Regions from separate parts of the Roseibium sp. MB-4 genome, predicted to be linked through region 3. Evidence: riboswitches for the same ligand, from Rfam matches in the RefSeq annotation. Region 3 holds a riboswitch; each other region holds the start of a gene.

Evidence for each region. A riboswitch is a leader RNA that binds a small molecule or an ion and turns the genes downstream of it on or off. The one in region 3 is predicted to bind S-adenosylmethionine.
Region 1: it holds a riboswitch for S-adenosylmethionine, as region 3 does, so the genes downstream of both, ACVDG4_RS01315 (homoserine O-succinyltransferase) here and ACVDG4_RS10495 (hypothetical protein) in region 3, are expected to answer to the same signal.
Region 2: it holds a riboswitch for S-adenosylmethionine, as region 3 does, so the genes downstream of both, ACVDG4_RS08955 (O-succinylhomoserine sulfhydrylase) here and ACVDG4_RS10495 (hypothetical protein) in region 3, are expected to answer to the same signal.

Annotation. Positions count from the first base shown of each region.
Region 1 covers NZ_JBRKQB010000001.1:252,653-255,919, forward strand. Annotated here, with positions in the region: gene ACVDG4_RS01310 (HIT family protein) at 1-119, opposite strand, end outside; gene ACVDG4_RS01315 (homoserine O-succinyltransferase) at 225-1,142, opposite strand; SAM-I-IV-variant riboswitch at 1,177-1,296, opposite strand; gene ACVDG4_RS01320 (GNAT family N-acetyltransferase) at 1,405-2,730, opposite strand; gene ACVDG4_RS01325 (glycerophosphodiester phosphodiesterase family protein) at 2,829-3,267, opposite strand, start outside.
Region 2 covers NZ_JBRKQB010000001.1:1,925,029-1,928,295, reverse strand. Annotated here, with positions in the region: gene ACVDG4_RS08960 (2'-deoxycytidine 5'-triphosphate deaminase) at 1-1,062, opposite strand, end outside; SAM riboswitch at 1,191-1,270, shown strand; gene ACVDG4_RS08955 (O-succinylhomoserine sulfhydrylase) at 1,314-2,513, shown strand; gene ACVDG4_RS08950 (DUF3885 domain-containing protein) at 2,559-3,167, shown strand; gene ACVDG4_RS08945 (putative quinol monooxygenase) at 3,222-3,267, opposite strand, start outside.
Region 3 covers NZ_JBRKQB010000001.1:2,264,059-2,267,325, forward strand. Annotated here, with positions in the region: gene ACVDG4_RS10485 (ABC transporter permease) at 1-414, shown strand, start outside; gene ACVDG4_RS10490 (ABC transporter ATP-binding protein) at 416-1,129, shown strand; SAM-I-IV-variant riboswitch at 1,190-1,312, shown strand; gene ACVDG4_RS10495 (hypothetical protein) at 1,354-1,650, shown strand; gene ACVDG4_RS10500 (acyl-CoA thioesterase) at 1,651-2,007, opposite strand; gene ACVDG4_RS10505 (hypothetical protein) at 2,238-2,456, opposite strand; gene ACVDG4_RS10510 (group III truncated hemoglobin) at 2,469-2,942, opposite strand; gene ACVDG4_RS10515 (RrF2 family transcriptional regulator) at 3,015-3,267, shown strand, end outside.

The sequences.
Region 1 (3,267 bases), 2.0 Mb from region 3:
CGCGGCATGATGTCCATGATCACGACCGTCTTGTCGTCTTCATAGACCTTGTGACTCGGCAGCTCTCCGCGCATGATTTTGGCAAAGATGTTCTGGTCGTCGTAGGCGGGCGTTTCGATCGGCATGCGTACCTCTAAAAGGGAAAAAGTCTTCGAATGTCGTCGGACATAGTACTCCGCCAGGCGGTTCGACAACAAGGGTTGTGACCGTCCGGCAGTGTCCGATTATTCGCCGATATTGTTCAAATCAAACGGTGTGGACTGATACATCTCATTGATCCAGTTGCCGAACAGGAGATGCGCGTGGGCACGCCAGCGATTCACCGGCTGCCGGGTGGCATCATCGTCCGGAAAGTAGTTCTGCGGTCGGATCGGCGTGTCAGAAACCTGGCTGTCCCGCTCGAATTCATCCGCCAGAGATGTCGTGTCATATTCGATGTGATTGAACATATGCAGGCAGCGGTGCTCCGGGTCGTCGAGGAGGCACATACCGGTCTCGTCATCTTCCGCAAGCACCATCAGATTGCTGCCGTCTGGAATGTCGGCCTTCCGGGTTTCCGTCCAGCGTGAGACGGGCAGACAGAAATCATCGGAGAATCCGCGGAGATACGGCGAGGCCGGTGCGAGCGTCCGTTGCCGGTAGACGCCCGTTGCCTTGTCGTCCCGTGCATATTTCGGCATGCCATGAAAGTGATAAGTGGCCGCCTGAGCAGCCCAGCAGATGGTCAGCGTGCGATGAACATGTGTCTGGGTCCAATCCAGCACATCGCGCATTTCCTGCCAGTATCCGACATCTTCAAACGGCAGCTTCTCGACCGGGGCGCCGGTAATGATGAACCCGTCGAACTTCTCGTTCCGGACTTCTTCCCAGGGACGATAGAACGCTTCCAGATGCTCCGTTGGCGTGTTCCGGGGCACGTGGTTGGTCATGCGCACCAGCGTCAGATCGATCTGAAGCGGGGTGGAGCCGAGAAGGCGTGCGAATTGGGTCTCTGTCTTGATCTTGTTCGGCATCAGGTTGAGAAGACCGATGCGCAGGGGGCGGATGTCCTGACGCATGGCATCCGCTTCCTGGATGATCATCACGCCTTCGGATTCCAGAATGGGGCGGCCGGGTAGATCGTTTGGAATTTTTATCGGCATTTGCGCGTCCTGTAACCAGAGACAGATGCCTTTCTTCGATCCGATTTGTTGCCTTTGAACTTGAAGTTCAGGGCCGCATCTTCTGTTCGAAGAACCACCTTGCCCGGATCGGCAGGTTGGCGTGGGGCATCTGTCCCAACTCTTGATGATGGTTCCTAGGTAATGGATTGGACGCGATCCGGCAAGCCCTGTGCAGACGAATGCCGATCTTGTGAAAGAGGCAAATTGTTGTTGGATCTCAGGCGCGTGGCAAATGGAAGTTTTAGCTGCCTTTCCGGAAAGGGGCATGTTCAGCCAACGCTTCGTTTTCACGCTGAACGGCGCGCCGCTCCTGCTCCAGAAAGTCTGCGACTGCGTCGTGAAGGCCCTCATGGGCAATCCAGTGGGCCGAATAAGTCGTTTGCGGCAGGTAACCACGCGCCAATTTGTGCGCTCCCTGAGCGCCAGCCTCGACGCGTTTCAAGCCTTTGGAAATGGCAAAGTCGATTGCCTGATAGTAACACAGCTCAAAATGCAGGAACGGGTGGTGTTCGGTGCAACCCCAGTGGCGGCCGAAAAGGGTTTCCGATCCGATAAAGTTGAGGGCCCCGGCGACATACCGGCCGTTGCGTTTTGCAAGGACCAGAAGAATGCGGTCCGCCATCCGCTCACTGATCAGCGAGAAGAAGGCACGGTTGAGATAAGGGCGGCCCCACTTGCGGGCGCCCGTATCCATGTAAAACCTGTAAAAGGCATCCCAATGCGCTTCTGTCAGATCGCTGCCGGTGACCCATTCGATTTCGAGCCCGTCAGCACTGATTGCTTCGCGTCGTTCCTTTTTGATCGCCTTGCGTTTGCGCGAGGCGAGGTCGCCGAGAAACTGGTCGAAGGTTTCGTAGCCGTTGTTGTCCCAGTGGAACTGCTGATCTGTGCGCCTCAGATAACCGAGATCGCCAAGCGAGTCCCATTCCGGTTCAGTCAAAAAAGTCGCGTGAACCGAGGAGGCGCCGGTGCGTTGGCAAACCTGTACAAGGCCAGCCGCGAGTGCCTGGAGCCCGGCCTCCCGGTCGATGTTGGGGCTTGTTAGAAACCGGCGGCCTGTCGCCGGAGTAAACGGGACCGATATCTGGAGTTTTGGATAATAGTCGCCGCCCGCCCGGTAGAATGCGTCAGCCCAACCATGATCGAAGACATATTCGCCCTGGGAGTGGCTTTTCAGATAAGCGGGAACGGCTCCAAGAACCGCGCCGTTACCATCCTCCAGCACCATGTGCCGGGGCATCCATCCAGTCTGGCGTGTCGCGCAGCCGGATGCCTCCAAGGCTTCCAGAAAAGCGTGGGATAAGAAAGGGTTGAAGTCTGTTTCTTCAGAATCTGAATCAGCTTCAGGGGCTAGCGCGGAAGTGAGATCTTGAGACGCAACAGCGTCCTGTGCGCGCGCCAGCTTTCCGCCTTCGCCAAGGATCCAGCCGGGATTGGCAACCGCATCCCATTTGTCAGCCGGCACATCTGCCAAGGATGAAAGAAGTCTAATGGAGAGCGTCGTCTCCGCGTCACCGGCGCCAGAATTTTGCGGCTGTTCATTTTCCGGTGAAATAGAAGACGTCATGTCAGTGTGTCGGCCCGCCATAAAAGGATTGTTCACAAGAATGTAGAGCCGCTTTGCTGCGCCGCAAGAGGGAATTCCGTTCCTGGAATGCTGGTCCGTTATTGATCCGGATCGAAGCCCTCAAAGACGATTTGATCGGCAAACCGTTTTGCGACTTCCAACTGTCCCGGTGTCCGAACTGTCCATGTCATGATTGGGGTTCTGAAAACCTTTTTCATCATGCTGGGGCCGGGGCTCGGTAGATCGTTGACGCCATAGGAGATGAAGTGCGGGCTTGTGCGCGGAAAATGGAGCAGATGGCGCAATATGAAACGGTCCATCCGGCTGTGCCGTGTGTAGTCCGGGCCGGGGCGGGCCGCATCTGCCACGATCCCGCGGAGGACGGAGTTGTTGTGCGCCTTTGCCACAGCAAGCATGTCCGGATCAAAGGTTTTGATACAGGCTGGGCCCTTATACGCATTCACTTGATCAACAACGCGGCGGACAAAGTCGCCTTGCGCATCGCGCCGGAGCAAGGATTTGATTTCGACAACCAAC
Region 2 (3,267 bases), 340 kb from region 3:
AAGTGTCGCGGGCCGTTCGGCCATGTGTTCATAGACAAGGCGGCCGATGGTCTGCCCGTGTTCCACGATAAAGGGCACGTCATGGGAGCGGACTTCCAGAACCGCACGAGAGCCTACACCGCCGGCACCGGCATGGCCGAAGCCGGGATCGAAGAAACCGGCATAATGCACCCGGAACTCCCCGACCAGTGGATCGAACGGCACCATCTCGGCGGCATAGTCTGGCGGGACGTGAACGGCTTCCTGGCTGACAAGTATGTAGAAAGCGTCCGGATCAAGGATCAGTTCAGCATTCTGACGGCGGTAGATCGGTTCCCAGAAATCAAGCGGGTCTTGAGCGCCGACCAGATCAACGTCAATCAGCCCGGAATGATGCTTGGCGCGGTAACCAATCAGGCTGCCCGGGCCTTCGCCTTCCAGATCAATGGAAAGCTGGACACCGCCGCCGATCCGCTCATTGCCGCCGCTCATCAGGGTTTCTGATTTGTGGATGCCTTCAAGATCAGCGTCCGGGATCAGCGACTGTCCCCGCCGGAACCGGATCTGGCTGAGGCGGGAGCCGGAACGCACCAGGATCGGGAACGTGAGCGGCGAAATTTCCGCATAAAGCGGGCCAGTGTAGCCTGCCGGAATGGTATCAAAAGCCTGGCCGTTGTCGGTGATTACGCGGGTGAAAACATCCAGCCGCCCGGTGGAACTTTTCGGGTTGGCGGTCGCGGAGATGTCGGGCCGCAGTGCCAGACTTTCTTGCAAGGGGACGATATAGACGCATCCCGTCTCCAGAACCGCGCCATCCCGAAGATCGACGGTGTGAAGTTTCAACTGCTCCAGCCTGTTCGCAACCTTGATGTCAGGGCCCGGCAGGAAGCTGGCACGCACCCGGTAGGCAACGGATCCAAGGCGCAGGTCGAGACTGGCCGGCTGGACCTGACCTTCGACCGGCGGCTGTGCGGCGGAAATCTCCTGCGCTGCGAACATGGCCTGAATGACGCGTTCGGGCAAAATTCCGCTCGCTCCGATCAATCCGCTGCCTGGTGTGGTTGGGTCCGCTGATACGTTCATCAATTCATCCTGAAGTCTTTGCCTACCGTCCTTAACGGATGCGGCAAGCCCCGCCAACACTCTTTCTGTACCGTAGCCGGGTTTTCGGTGTGCCGAGATTGACCGGAAGCCCGTTTTCGCTTAAGTGAATTCCAACTCGTGGTGATTTGGGCCGGCCGGCTTGCAGCCACGTTAAACAAGTCGCTAAAAAGGCCGGAGGTGCAAACCCCGGTCTTGAGGCTGGGGTTTTTTCGTTTGGAGCGAACATCGACATGACTGACAAGAACAACACCGCCGGAACCAACTGGCGCCCTGCGACCGCACTCGTTCATGGCGGCACCACCCGCTCACCTTTCGGCGAGACGTCCGAGGCGATGTTCCTGACACAGGGTTTTGTGTACGACAGTGCGGAAGCGGCCGAAGCACGGTTCAATGGTGAAGATCCGGGGTTTGTCTATTCGAGGTATGCCAACCCAACCGTTGCGATGTTCGAAGACCGTATCAAGATGCTGGAAGGCGCGGAAGCTGCGCGGGCAACCGCCAGCGGCATGGCCGCGGTCAATCTTGCCCTGATGGCGTCGGTCAAGGCGGGGGATCATGTGGTTGCGGCGAAAGCCCTTTTCGGCTCGTGCCGCTACATCTGTGAGACCCTGCTGCCGCGTTTTGGTGTTGAGAGCACGCTCATCGATGGGACGGACATCGAGCAGTGGAAAGCGGCCGTCAAGCCGAACACCAAGGCGCTATTTCTGGAAAGCCCAACCAATCCGACCCTGGAAGTCATCGATATTGCCGCGGTCGCGGAAATTGCAAAGTCGGTTGGCGCGCGCCTGATCGTTGACAATGTGTTTGCGACGCCGATGTACCAGTCTCCTCTGAGCCTGGGCGCGGATGTGGTCATCTATTCCGCCACCAAACATATTGACGGGCAGGGGCGCTGTCTCGGCGGTGTTGTTTTGTCCGATGAAGAGTGGATCACCGAAGAGGTTATGCCGTTTGTCAAACATACCGGCCCGCACATGAGCCCGTTCAGTGCCTGGGTGCTCTTGAAGGGGCTTGAGACATTGCCGCTGCGCGTGGCGCGGCAAACGAGCAGCGCTGGTCAGATTGCGGACTTCCTGGCAGGTCAGTCCAAGGTGAAACGCTTGATCTACCCGGGCCGCGATGATCACCCGCAAGCCGAGATCGCCAAGCGTCAGATGCGCGGTGGTTCGACGATGGTGGCGCTTGAAATCGAGGGCGGCAAGGAGGCTGCATTCCGGTTTGTGAATGCGCTGGACCTGATCCGGATCTCCAACAATCTCGGTGATGCCAAAAGCCTGATCACCCACCCGGCAACGACCACCCACCAGTCGATCGGTGAGGAAGCCCGCACCGAGCTCGGCATTACCGACGGCATCCTGCGCCTTTCTGTTGGTCTGGAAGACCCGCAGGATCTTCTTGAGGACGTCGAAAAGGCACTGGCGGCGATATAGTCTAATGAACTGCGAAAGTGATTGAACACGCTGAAAGAAAACCCCATGCAGGACATATTTGAACGTTTCCGCAAGGTTTTTGGAGTGGAACGCTTACCCGACGGCCTTTTCTATCAGTTCGAATATGGACTTCGATTTGAGCTTGGCGGAACTCTGGGTATGCAGCAGCCAATAAGGCGATTTGTGCAAGCGCATCAGAGATCTACAAAGATTGCAGAAGCCGTCTTCGACAACACAGATAGTGTTTATGCTCTTATTGTAGGCTACGGAATCGACGGAAAAATCTATTCAAAATTCAAGGGGCTGAAGTCTGTTTATTCAGATTTCAGAAAACACAACTACGCCATTAAATGGGATGGTGTATCTGGTTCTGCTGATGAGTATTGGTACTTCCATCGAGTGGGCAGCAGCTGGGAAATCGCTGAGCTTCTTTGGTTGGATATTGCTGCAGAGATGCAAGTAAGACCAGCTGCTTCGAACACACGAACGTACATTTTGGATTTTAAGAAGGCAGTGATCTTGCACGCCTATGATGACAGGGGCCTAGATTTGGTTTCAGTCCAACGCTCACCTCTTCTGAAACCATATGATGAGTTTCGTCATTGGTTACTCAGTCATGACATTGAACGTATTGACCGCAAGTTTGCCTCTTAATGTCATTTCTTCCTGGGCACTGGCGGCGATATAGTCCGCCAGTTCAACGATTGATCAGGCTCCCGGATAAGGACTGGCCATTTTAAGACAGGTGACTTGC
Region 3 (3,267 bases):
AACGTGATCATGTTTACTGCCGTCGGCGGTATTCTTCTGGTCGCCGGTTTCGGGATCTACAACATCATTTCAACGATCGTGCATGAAAAGGCCCGGGACATTGCCATCCTGAAATCGCTGGGGTTTCCGGAACCTGACATCCAGCAGATTTTCGTTCTGGAGGGTTTGGTGATCGGTGTGCTCGGAGCACTTGTCGGGTCTGCACTTGGATTTGGATTGTCGAGTTATCTTGCAACAATCAAATTCGAGGTCACCACCGACATCGAAATGACCCGTCTGCCGATATACTTTTCTCATGTGCATTACATGATCGCCAGTGGTCTGGCGCTTCTGTCTGCGGGCATTGCCGGTTTTGTGCCTGCCAGAAAGGCCGCCGCGCTCAATCCTGTCGACATCATCCGGGGCGCGACCTGACATGAACGTTGCCCCGATCCCAGCCACCCCTGCCCCACTTTTGGAAACGCGAGGCTTGACCCGGATTCTTCCGGCCATTGTTCCGGTCACCCTTGTAGAGGACATCTCGTTTTCGATCGGCACATCGGAGTTCGTCGCAATCACCGGCCCATCGGGCTCCGGAAAATCATCCCTTTTGTATCTGCTTGGACTCCTGGATCGGCCGACGGAGGGCGAAGTCCTGATTGGCGGCCGCAAGACTCACGATCTATCGAAGTCCGAAATGGCTCACTTGCGGCTGGAAAAGATCGGCTTTGTCTTCCAGTTCCACTTTCTCTTGCCGGAATTCACCGCTCTGGAAAACGTGATGATTCCGATGCAAAAACTTGGCGCTCTGGCTACAGCTGAGCAAAAAGACCGCGCGGCAGGTCTCTTGGAAGATCTCGGCCTGGAGGACTTTTTGCACCGGCAACCTGCCCAATTGTCCGGCGGGCAGCGTCAACGGGTCGCCGTTGCAAGAGCGCTTGCCAATGCGCCGGACCTCATCCTTGCAGACGAGCCGACCGGCAGTCTCGATTCTGTCGCGACAGAGCAGGTGTTTATGTCGCTTCAATCAATTGTCGATCAGCAAAAGACCACAGTGATAGCCGTTACGCACGACATGGATATTGCCGGCCGGATGCAGCGTCGCATTCATCTGGTCGATGGAAAAATCGACTATGACCGCAATCAATAACCGTTGGGGTCCTTCGGTTCTTGGATGACTTGCCAAAAAACGGAACTCATGGCATAAGCCCGCCATCATCAAGAGAAGGGCTGGCGCCCTCGCCAACCTGCCGACCGGGCAAGGTGGTTTCCGCAACAGGGATGCGGCCGTCCAGACACTCAAAAGAGGCTGCGCGGCAATGAAGCGGTAGTTTTCATGCGCCAGTCCTCCTCGGGCAACCGATGGAGGATTTTTTGTTTCAAGATGCGCTGGCCGGACACGCGGCCGAGTTGATCAGATACCAGGACGCCGAAGAGGCCGATCAGACAGCGGCCGAGATCTGGCAATCTACCGCGGAAGATTGTGTGCTGGCCCGCATGAAGACCATTCGGGTGTATGGCGGACTGCCACGCCACAAACGCCGGTTGACCCAGCATGAGCGGGTCGACCGCTTACAGGCATTGTTGCGCCTTTGGGCCAATGGCTGCATTTGCGCGCTCGATGAGGAGCTGTTTGCGGACCTGCTGGCGCGCAGATCCTTGCGCGCCTGATTACTGCGGAGCCGGAGTGTCCTTGGGGACTGGACGTGGCTTGCCTTGGTCATCAACGGCGACCATCGTGAAAATCGCTTCGGTGACTTTTTCCCGGCCGCCGAAACGGTGGCGCAAAGCCCAGGCTTCCAGTTTGATTTCCATGGAGCTTGTCCCGACGCGGCCGACGCTTGTGTAAACACACAAGACATCTCCGACATGGACCGGGCGGATGAATTTCATCTTGTCGACTGCGATCGTGACAACGCGGCCCTGCGCTCTTTGCCCCGCGGCAATCCCACCGGCGAGATCCATCTGAGAAAGTACCCACCCGCCAAAGATATCACCAGATGCATTGGTGTCGGCCGGCATTGCCATTGTCCGGAGGGTCAGTTCCCCTTGCGGTGTTTCTTCACTCAAAGCGGTCGCTCCAGTTTCGTGTTTTACCGAGCCTAGCCCAACCGCTTCAAAACACAACGCTATCAATCAGATAATCAGCATCAGAATGGCCATGATCCAGAGGGGCATTGGTGCTGCAATCCAGATCAACAGGATGGGTAAGCCACGATGTGCCCATTTTGAACTGAACATGAGTGTCTCCTGCAAACTTAGAATACTGGGATTTCGTAGTAAGTCAGTGCCGCCAATGCGGTCATTCCGACCGCAAAGGCGAGTTTGGCACTGCCAATCAACGTTCGCCCCGCCACATCGAGGCGTGGCAAAGGCATGGATCTGGAATCCAGGTACATGGACACCATCATTCCGATGAAGACCGCGAACCACAAAACAACCAGACCTTCGGCCACCAAGACGATTGCCGGTAACATGAGCCCCTCCTATCAGGCTTGTTCAGTAAAGAGTTCCGCCGGCGGTGTACTGCCGGCAAAACCGAACGTTGCGAGCCACAGGCTCTGAGCAATCCGTTCGGCAATGGCGATGATCTCTTCGGCAACGTCCGAAACAAAAATCTCGCGTGCTACCGGTCGGAATACGTCGAGCCAGTCGCCATAGTCCGAGCTGACCACTTCCTTTAGTTTCAGGTGTTCCGGAACCGGCTTGCCTTTGTAGGTCCCGTTCTTCAGGAGAACGGACTGCCAAAACCGTTCCATCTTCTCAAGGTGCTCCGGCCAACGCCCGCCAAGGCGCTTTTCAAAGATCTCACCGAGATGGGGTTGCTGGCGCAAAGTCCCATAGAATGAATGCACAAGGATCCGGATCGTCTCGGGAGTAACTTCGGCGTATTGCACCTCACAGGCCCCGTGGGAGCGGACGACCGTGCCGCCTGTTTCCTGTGGTGTTTGTTTGTTTCGCATCGCAGCCTCATAACATTCATTTAAAATGCATCTTTTAAATGACAGATACTCGCGCTAAAATCAACATATAAAATGAATGTTTTGAAAGTTCTGGAAATGCGCCTCAGTCAAGCCAGTGATTTTGCCTTGAGACTCTTGATGGCAATCAGCCAATCAGATACACCGCAGACAGTGGACAAGTTGACCGCGCAACTTGGCCTGGCGAAATCCCATGTCATGAAAATCGTGGCTCAACTTGCCAAGGCCGGCTATCTGGAAACGACCCGGGGCCGTGGCGGCGGGATCCGCATTGCCAAAGAGGCAGATGACATCCGCATTGGCGATG